DNA from 4 places in the Arthrobacter sp. 1088 genome. Region 3 is predicted to be linked to each of the others. Evidence: predicted binding sites of a transcription regulator. Region 3 holds the regulator's gene; each other region holds the start of a gene.

Evidence for each region. Region 3 encodes HrcA, which represses chaperone genes, less so after heat shock. Its sites were predicted from a motif close to TTNGCACTCGNNNNNNNCGAGTGCNAA; they were not measured.
Region 1: groES (co-chaperone GroES) is a predicted target of HrcA. The motif match lies at 1,099-1,125, and genes of this name have one in related genera.
Region 2: groL (chaperonin GroEL) is a predicted target of HrcA. The motif match lies at 1,056-1,082, and genes of this name have one in related genera.
Region 4: J2Y41_RS06715 (Hsp20/alpha crystallin family protein) is a predicted target of HrcA. The motif match lies at 921-947, and genes of this name have one in related genera.

What each region holds. Positions count from the first base shown of each region.
Region 1 covers NZ_JAVDSM010000001.1:572,037-574,235, forward strand. Annotated here, with positions in the region: gene J2Y41_RS02625 (class I SAM-dependent methyltransferase) at 1-578, opposite strand, end outside; gene J2Y41_RS02630 (hypothetical protein) at 646-1,074, shown strand; gene groES (co-chaperone GroES) at 1,266-1,562, shown strand; gene groL (chaperonin GroEL) at 1,647-2,199, shown strand, end outside.
Region 2 covers NZ_JAVDSM010000003.1:78,414-80,612, forward strand. Annotated here, with positions in the region: gene J2Y41_RS05345 (LytR C-terminal domain-containing protein) at 1-595, shown strand, start outside; gene J2Y41_RS05350 (cold-shock protein) at 785-988, shown strand; gene groL (chaperonin GroEL) at 1,302-2,199, shown strand, end outside.
Region 3 covers NZ_JAVDSM010000009.1:39,809-42,007, reverse strand. Annotated here, with positions in the region: gene J2Y41_RS15150 (DUF3097 domain-containing protein) at 1-658, opposite strand, end outside; gene hrcA (heat-inducible transcriptional repressor HrcA) at 821-1,828, shown strand; gene dnaJ (molecular chaperone DnaJ) at 1,878-2,199, shown strand, end outside.
Region 4 covers NZ_JAVDSM010000003.1:398,650-400,848, reverse strand. Annotated here, with positions in the region: gene J2Y41_RS06720 (DnaJ domain-containing protein) at 1-188, opposite strand, end outside; gene J2Y41_RS06715 (Hsp20/alpha crystallin family protein) at 415-837, opposite strand; gene J2Y41_RS06710 (MerR family transcriptional regulator) at 980-1,417, shown strand; gene J2Y41_RS06705 (hypothetical protein) at 1,697-2,199, shown strand, end outside.

The sequences.
Region 1 (2,199 bases), on a different contig from region 3:
AACGGGGGAGAGAATGCTTCCGGATCCCAGATCCGCTTTGTCCCGGACGTCGAGGTTGTGCGCCGTGCGGGATCCAGCCACAGGCCGTCGATCCCGCCCAGTTCCACTGACGTGGCATCCGAATGCACCACTGTGGCGTGCGGGAAGGGCATGAGGTTGATCGTGGCGCAGGCCGCGGTGGTTTCATCCATCTCCACTGCAGTCACGGCAATGTCCATTGAGGCCAAGGCCATGGAGTCGGCTCCAAGACCGCAGCCAAGGTCTGCTACGTGGGAAATGCCGGCCTTGGCAAAACGCTCGGCGTGCCGGGCCGCGACGTTGAGGCGCGTTGCCTGCTCGAGTCCGGCCTGGGTGAACAGCATCTGGCGGGCGAACTCGCCGAATTTGGCCTCGGCGCGGGTTCGGAGCCGGGACTGCGTGAGTACCGCGGCCACCAGCTCAGGGGAGTGGCCTGCCTTTCGAAGATCGGCGTTCATGCTGAACGCATCGGCTTCGCGGTACGGCCCCAGCGAGGCAAGGAGTTCCCATCCTTCAGTGGTCAGCAAGGGTGCGATCTGTTCCTGCGGTGCATGAGACATGGGATCAAGCCTAACGGGGCGCGCCTTGACGCCGTGAGTTGGGAATCAGCCCGATAGGGTTGTTTTCATGGAAGACAACGCAGCTCCGCAGCCCTCCGACACGAACAACCCGGGCGGGAACCGCCCCGCTGCCCCGGGAGCTTCAGAGCATTCCGCCGGCCGGTCCCTTGTGGCGTTTGCGCGTCCTGCCTTGATCGCGGGGGCCGTGATCGCGGTAATCTGCGTTGCCCTGCTGATCGTCATCTTCGTCCTGGACTCATTCAATGCAGCTGCCTACTCCGTCACAGGCAAGAGCGTGAACGACGCTACTGATGAAGCCCGCGATATCCGGGACCTCTACAGCGGGGCCCGCATTGGCGGGATTATCGCCCTGGTGATTTCCGGCGTCGTGGCCCTGGCAGCCGCCGTCGTGCTGTATTTGAATCGCGGATCAGCACCTGTGGATGAGGATGACGACGGCGAAGACTACGATCTGGATGACCTCACCGGGCGGTAACGGGAGTTCACCAACGACGAAATTCTGGCACTCACCTTGACCGAGTGCTAACGCTTACATAGAGTCTTGTTAGCACTCTCCCCCGGAGGGTGCTAATCACGCCAGGCGTCCACCGGCACCGCGACGACGGTTGCACGCCACGGCACCCTAGTTCTTAGTCCATGAATCAGCTCATGAAAAGGAGAGTCCGAGTGTCGGTCTCGATTAAGCCTCTTGAGGATCGTATTGTTGTTCGCCCGCTCGAAGCAGAGCAGACCACGGCTTCCGGCCTGGTAATTCCGGACTCCGCACAGGAGAAGCCGCAGGAAGGCGAAGTTGTTGCAATCGGCCCCGGCCGCTTCGATGACAACGGCAACCGCGTGCCGGTTGACGTAGCTGTTGGCGACGTCGTTATCTACTCCAAGTACGGTGGAACCGAAGTCAAGACCGGCGGCAACGAGTACCTCGTTCTGTCCGCCCGCGACGTCCTTGCGATCGTCGTAAAGTAACTTCCTGGAGCCCCGCACCGCAGCCGCGTTGGAATCATTCCGACCTTCTGCGGTGCGGGTTTTCTGTCTTGAAAGGACACAACCATGGCAAAGCAGCTTGCTTTTAACGATGCTGCCCGCCGGTCTCTTGAGGCCGGTATCGACAAGCTCGCCAACACTGTCAAGGTGACGCTTGGCCCGCGCGGCCGCAACGTCGTGCTGGACAAGAAGTGGGGCGCTCCCACGATCACCAACGATGGCGTGACGATCGCCCGCGAAGTTGAGCTTGACGACCCCTACGAGAACCTTGGTGCGCAGCTGGCCAAGGAAGTAGCCACCAAGACCAACGACGTCGCTGGCGACGGCACCACCACCGCTACGGTGCTGGCGCAGGCACTGGTCAAGGAAGGCCTGCGCAACGTTGCCGCAGGTGCCGCTCCTGGCGAGATCAAGCGTGGCATCGAGGTTTCCATCGAAGCCATCGCAGCCCGCCTCCTGGAGAACGCCAGCGAAGTGCAAGGCACCCAGGTTGCCAACGTTGCCGCTATCTCCGCCCAGAGCGACGAAATTGGCGAACTGTTGGCCGAGGCTTTCGGCAAGGTGGGCAAGGATGGCGTCATCACCATCGAAGAGTCCTCCACCACCCAGACCGAACTCG
Region 2 (2,199 bases), on a different contig from region 3:
CGACCGGGTCCCACAGAACAGCTCCCGGCAGGGTGTTCACCGTGACGCCCAAGAGACAGCCCGCCCCAATTTGTGGCCGGTCTTGACCGTCGGAGCCGTCGCCCTGGTGCTGGGACTCGTCGCTTTCCTTATACTTCCGCGGCTTGGCCTGGTTGCCCCCGGTGCGTCCGCAAGCGTTTCGACGCCGGCGCCCCAGCAGAGTGAAACTTCCCCTTCGGCTGCACCTACCGAATCAAGCAACGCGCCCATCGCTTCCGGTGAGCCGAGCCCGGGCACCACGCCTTCCGGCGAAGCCTCGGCAACTCCTTCTGCTGCACCGGTGGACAAAACCGTTGCAGTTGCCGTCTACAACGGCACGGCTACGGCCGGGCTTGCGAGCCGCGTCGCAGGGCTGGTCCAAGGCGATGGCTGGACGCTGGGAACTGTGGGGAACTGGGGAGGCCTGCCGCAACAGTCTTCCGTGGTCTTCTACAACGTTCCCGGCCAGAAGGCGAACGCAGAAGCGCTGGGCAAGCTCCTGGGTATTTCCGCCGTTGTTGAATCTCCTGAAATCCAGCAGCCGCTGGTTGTTGTTGTGGGACCTGGCTACCAGTAGTTCCGCCGATCTTCGAGCATTTTCCCGGGGTTCCAGCCTCGAAAGTGGCAACTCGGTTAAGCCTCAATAACAAAAGTCATGGTGGACCCCTCCGCAGCAGCGCGCGGCGAGTGACTGTGGTTACAGTGGATTGATTCCGGTCCGGAGATCCCGGCAACCGGTCTTGGCTACTGTGAAAGTGTGGGCATCATGGCTTTGGGAACCGTCAAATGGTTCAATGCCGAAAAAGGGTATGGATTCATCACTGTGGATGACTCCGGCGACGACGTCTTCGTGCACTGGTCCGCGATTCAGATGGAAGGCTTCCGCGCTCTTGAGGAAGGCCAGCGGGTGGAGTTCGAATTAGGCGAAGGCCAGAAGGGTCCGCAGGCCGAAAGTGTCCGCGTTGCATAGTCCCCTCGGCCGTCGCGTCAGGTAACGGCTGAAACCCCTTTGTTTATAGCGCAAAGTGGCGCTTCTGCTTGCACTCTCCCCGGTCGAGTGCTAATTATTGATTTAGCACTCCTACGCTTCGACTGCTAACTGCGGCCCGGTTTACGCCGGCAGCAGATGGCTCCCGGAACGTCAGGAGGATCAAGAAACACCTTGGTGGGGTGAGGTCCGGAGCGCGGGGCATACAGAGGCCGCAAGCAAAGGACCGTCCGTCGCGGGCACCCTATCTGACAGGTTCCTTCTTAACGACTGTCCCGAAAGGACTACCGCCGTTATGGCCAAGATCATTGCATTTGATGAAGAGGCACGCCGCGGCCTCGAGCGGGGCCTGAACATCCTCGCCGACGCCGTCAAGGTCACCCTCGGCCCGCGTGGACGCAACGTCGTCCTCGAAAAGAAGTGGGGCGCCCCCACGATCACCAACGATGGTGTTTCCATCGCCAAGGAGATCGAGCTGGACGATCCTTACGAGAAGATCGGTGCTGAGCTGGTCAAGGAAGTTGCCAAGAAGACGGATGACGTCGCTGGCGACGGTACCACCACCGCTACGGTTCTCGCCCAGGCACTGGTCAAGGAAGGCCTGCGCAACGTTGCCGCCGGCGCCGACCCCCTGTCCCTGAAGCGCGGCATCGAGAAGGCCGTCGAGGCCGTCATCACCGAGCTGCTCGCCTCCGCCAAGGAGATCGAGACCAAGGAAGAGATCGCAGCTACGGCTTCCATCTCCGCCGGCGACCCGGAAATCGGCAGCCTCATTGCCGAGGCCCTGGACAAGGTGGGCAAGGAAGGCGTCATCACGGTCGAAGAGTCCAACACCTTCGGCCTGGAGCTCGAACTCACCGAAGGCATGCGCTTCGACAAGGGTTACATCTCCGCTTACTTCGTCACCGACGCTGAGCGCCAGGAAACGGTCCTCGAAGACCCGTACATCCTGATCGTGAACTCCAAGATCTCCAACGTGAAGGAACTTGTCACGGTCCTGGAGAAGGTCATGCAGTCCAACAAGCCGCTGCTGATCATCGCTGAAGACATCGAGGGCGAGGCCCTGGCCACCCTGATCGTCAACAAGATCCGTGGCACCTTCAAGTCTGTTGCCGTCAAGGCTCCGGGCTTCGGTGACCGCCGCAAGGCACAGCTCGCCGACATCGCCATCCTCACCGGTGGCCAGGTCATCT
Region 3 (2,199 bases):
GCACTTTTGGCCGGATCGCTTGCCAGACGTCTACGTACGGATGGCCCACGATCAGCACGTTTCCGGCGGCTCCGGGCACCGTCATGGCTTCTGCGGCGATGCGTGATTCCTTTGAGCCCGCTACCAGATGGTCTACCAGGATCCCAAGCCTGCGGCCGGGCCCGGGTGAGAACTCTGCGATCGCTGACTTGAGGTCGTCCACGCCGTGCAGCGGCTCTACGACGATGCCCTCAATGCGGAGATCATCGCCCCAGACTTTCTCCACCAGTTCGGCGTCGTGCTTGCCTTCCACCCAAATACGGCTCGCCTTGGCCACCTGGGCACGCTGGCCCAGGACCCTGACGGACCCGGATGCCGTTCGACCCGGCTGCAGAGATGAACCAGAAGCCGAACCAGGAGCCTTTGCCGCCGGCGGCATGAGGCGGATGGCCTGTCCTTCAAGCAGGAAACCGAATCCGAGCTGGAAGGACTTGGTTTTACCACGCCGGTCCTCAAGGGAGACGATGTGCATTCCCCCCGATTTCTCCACGCGGGTGACTTCGCCCACCCAGCCGGACTGGACGTCTTCAAGGACCATCCCGCGCTGGACGGCTACCTCGGGGAGCTGGCGTTGGGCAGGAGCGGACAGATCCTGCGGGCCCCACGTATCGAAAGCCAAGGACTTCATACCCCTTTGTGCTGGTTGTGCTGGGAATAACTCCCGCGGGCGGTTTCAATGCTAGCAACGTGCTGGCTCATACTAGACTTGTTAGCACTTAGGCATGTTGAGTGCTAAGTATTGGTCCGATGTAGGCCCGGACAGTCGTCAGGAGGTGTTGCAATGAGTGAGCCACGCAAGCTTGAGGTGCTGCGCGCAATCGTTGAGGATTATGTGCATTCCCGCGAGCCTGTTGGATCCAAGGCACTTGTGGAGCGGCACCATCTCGGCGTTTCAAGCGCCACCATCCGAAACGACATGGCCGTACTTGAAGAAGAGGGCCTGATCGCGGCGCCGCACACCAGTGCCGGCCGGATCCCAACGGACAAGGGCTATCGGCTGTTCGTGGACAGGATCTCGCAGGTCAAGCCGTTGTCCGCCGCGGAGCGTCGAGCCATCCACTCGCTGCTGGAAGGGCCGGACGACCTCGATGACATCCTTGAGCGCACCGTCAGGCTGCTGTCGCAACTGACCAACCAGGTCGCCGTCGTACAGTACCCGCACTCCAACCGCGCACTTGTCCGTCACGTTGAATTTGTCCTCCTGGCGCCCAAGCAGGTTCTGGTGGTCCTCATCGCAGATACAGGAAGCGTTGGCCAGAAGGTCATCGAGGCTGGCTCCGATGTCAGCAACGAGGCCTTGATGGCCCTGCGCTCCCGGTTCCTTGGCAGTATCGCGGGAACCCAGCTGGCGCTGCTGCCGCAGGTGCTGCCATCCGTCGTGGCGCTGTGCCCGCCGGACCTTCGCGCACTCGCGCAGCATCTTGCCCATGGTCTCCAGGCTTTGAGCGACACCAGCCGTGAAGAGCGCATCGTCATGGCCGGAACAGCCAACCTTGCCCGCTCCAATGTGGATTTCCCGTTGAGTATCGGGCCAGTGCTGGAAGCTCTTGAGGAACAAGTTGTCATGCTCCGGTTGTTGTCCGATATGGGGGATGATCCCCGCGGCGTGACAGTCAGCATCGGACGCGAGAATCCTTACGATGGCCTGGCCGAGGCCTCGGTCGTGGCAACGGGGTACGGCTCCGGAGCCAAGGTCGGAATCCTCGGACCGACCCGGATGGACTATCCCACCACCATGGCTGCCGTGCGCGCCGTGGCCCGCTACCTTTCCCGCATTCTCGGCGGCTGACGCCAGCCCGAGGTAAGAACCGCTTTACAACAAGGAAGAGATACCGACTTTGAGCAGCCACTATGACGTTTTGGGAGTCTCGCCGGAAGCCACCGGGGAAGAGATCAAAAAGGCGTACCGCAAGTTGGCGCGAAAGCTTCACCCGGACGTCAACCCCGGGGAGGATGTCGCGGAGCAGTTCAAAGCCGTGACGCATGCTTACGAAGTGCTGTCCGACCCCCAGAAGCGTCGCGTCTACGATGCCACCGGCAACGAGAATGGCACTGACAACGGCTTCGGCGGCGGCTACTCAGGCCAAGGCTTTGCCTTCCAGGACATCTTCGACACCTTCTTCGGCGGTGGCGGCGGACACGCTGGACCAGCCTCCCGTG
Region 4 (2,199 bases), on a different contig from region 3:
TACGCCTGCATGATGGCGTGCAGTTTCTGGAGGTCGGCCGCCTTGGTGGTGTCGCCGTCGTCGGCCTTTTTGCGGGTATCGGGGTGGTGCGTGCGGAGCAGCGAGCGGTAGGCGTGGGTGATTTCACGGGCTGTCGCGCCGGGAGCCACGTTCAAGATCGCGTAGTAGTCGGGTTGTTTGGTGCTCACTGCTGGTTCCGGATAAGTGCTGCGGATTTGGCGATGGCCCCCGGCATGGGCCGGGGGCCATCAATCGGGAGACAACGTCGGGGACCGCGTTTCATCTGCACGACAAGTGCTGTGGCGTGGCGCGAAGCCTGCGCCCATCTGTTCCGATGCGGTCGGTCTGAAGCTCCCGGCCTGACGCCCCGCTGGTCAGCCACCCCCGGGTGGAGCTCCAACGGGGCAGCTTTGGTTAGGCGTTGATCTCCTGCCGTTGGCTATTGGAAGAAATCTCGATACGCCGCGGCTTTGCCTTCTCGGCGACGGGGATGCGGAGTGTCAGCACACCTGCGTCGTAGCTGGCCTGGATGCCTTCGGTGTCCAGGGTGTCACCCAGAATGAGCTGCCGGCTGAAGACGCCTTGCGGGCGTTCGGCGGCAATCATCTCGGTGTTCTCGCCCGCAGGCGACTTACGTTCTGCCTTAACCGTCAGGACGTTGCTTTCGACGTCCAGTTCCACCGAATCAGGCGTGACGCCCGGCAGATCGAAGGCAACAATGAATTGCCCGTCCTCCTGCCAAGCATCCATCGGCATGCCGGCAGGCCTTGCTGTTGTGCCAAAAACCTGTTGGGCGAGCCTGTCGAATTCGCGGAACGGGTCTGTGCGCATCAGCATTTGGTTCTCACTCCTTCAGATCTTGATGCGGTTTTGTTGTTCTGCCAGCCTTCCAGATCTGTGTTGGCTGGTATAGATTTTTTATAGCACTGGTGAGAGAGTGGTGCAAGAGGTTTTTTCAAAGATTTTTTGAGAGGTTTGCATGGCTGGCGATGGTGACACCGAGCGTCTGGATCACGACGGCGGTACGCCCGCGGAGGCGGACGGCGCTGCCGCACGTGACGCTGCGGACCGGGACGGTCGTGGCGTCTACGCCATTTCCGTTGCGGCCGAACTGGTAGGCACCGGGCAGCAAAACATTCGGCAGTACGAGCGCAAAGGGCTCCTCACTCCTGAAAGGACCGACGGCGGCACTCGCCGCTACAGCGAACAGGACCTTGAGACCCTCCGGAGGATTGGCGCGCTCCTGGACGAAGGCCTGAACCTGGCCGGGGTGAAGCGCGTGCTGGAGCTGGAGGCCGCAAACCGGGGACTGACGGAGGACAACCGGGGCCTGGCCGACGACAATCGCGAGCTCCGGGCGGACAACCGCGGGCTACGGAAGGATCTGAAGCGGGCGCGGGGTGGGCAGGCTGGATAGGCGCAACCTATCCGCCCTATTCCAAGGCGTAAGCCCTATCAACACCCCCGTGCAATCAAAGGGTCTTCCGACGTCCGGACCACTTGCACACGTAACAAAGCGTGGCTCAGCGCGGGTTCCCATAATCCTAGGAAGACCGCAGATATGGTGATCCTCAGCGGAAAAGTTGCCAATGATATGACTGATTCGCGGTGACTCTGTCGTCGGCAGACGGTGTTGGTTCGAGACCAGGGCAGAGTGCGGAGATCACTCCAACTCGCATCTAAAGAAGGAAGAGCAATGCGTAAAGCACTCATGGGGGCTTCCCTTATTCTCGGGATCACGATGGCGCTCACCGCCTGCGGTGGCGCCATCGCAAGAAACACCCCATCAGAATCGGCCAAAGCGTCCGACGAGCCGGTCACCGCTCCAACTGCCACACCAGTAGCCACTCCCAAGTCCACGCCCTCGCCGACAGGCAACGCCAAGTCTGCACGTGGCAATTTCATCGCTGGTCTCGGCGACATTGGAACGTTCAGCAACCAGAGCAGCAAGAAGGTCACTACCAAATTCACTGTGGACAGCATCCTCGACACAGTCTGCACTGAGCCGTATTCCCGGCCTGCGGAGAATGGCCGGATTATCGCCGTTGCCATGACCGTAGAGACCACCCCGGAACTCGCACAAGATTCCTTCCCAAAGCACTTGGTGTCCGCGCACGATTTCAAGTTCATTGCAGCCAATGGCACGACCTTCAACGGTAGTCTGGGCACCACGGCAACATACTCTTGCATCGACGATGC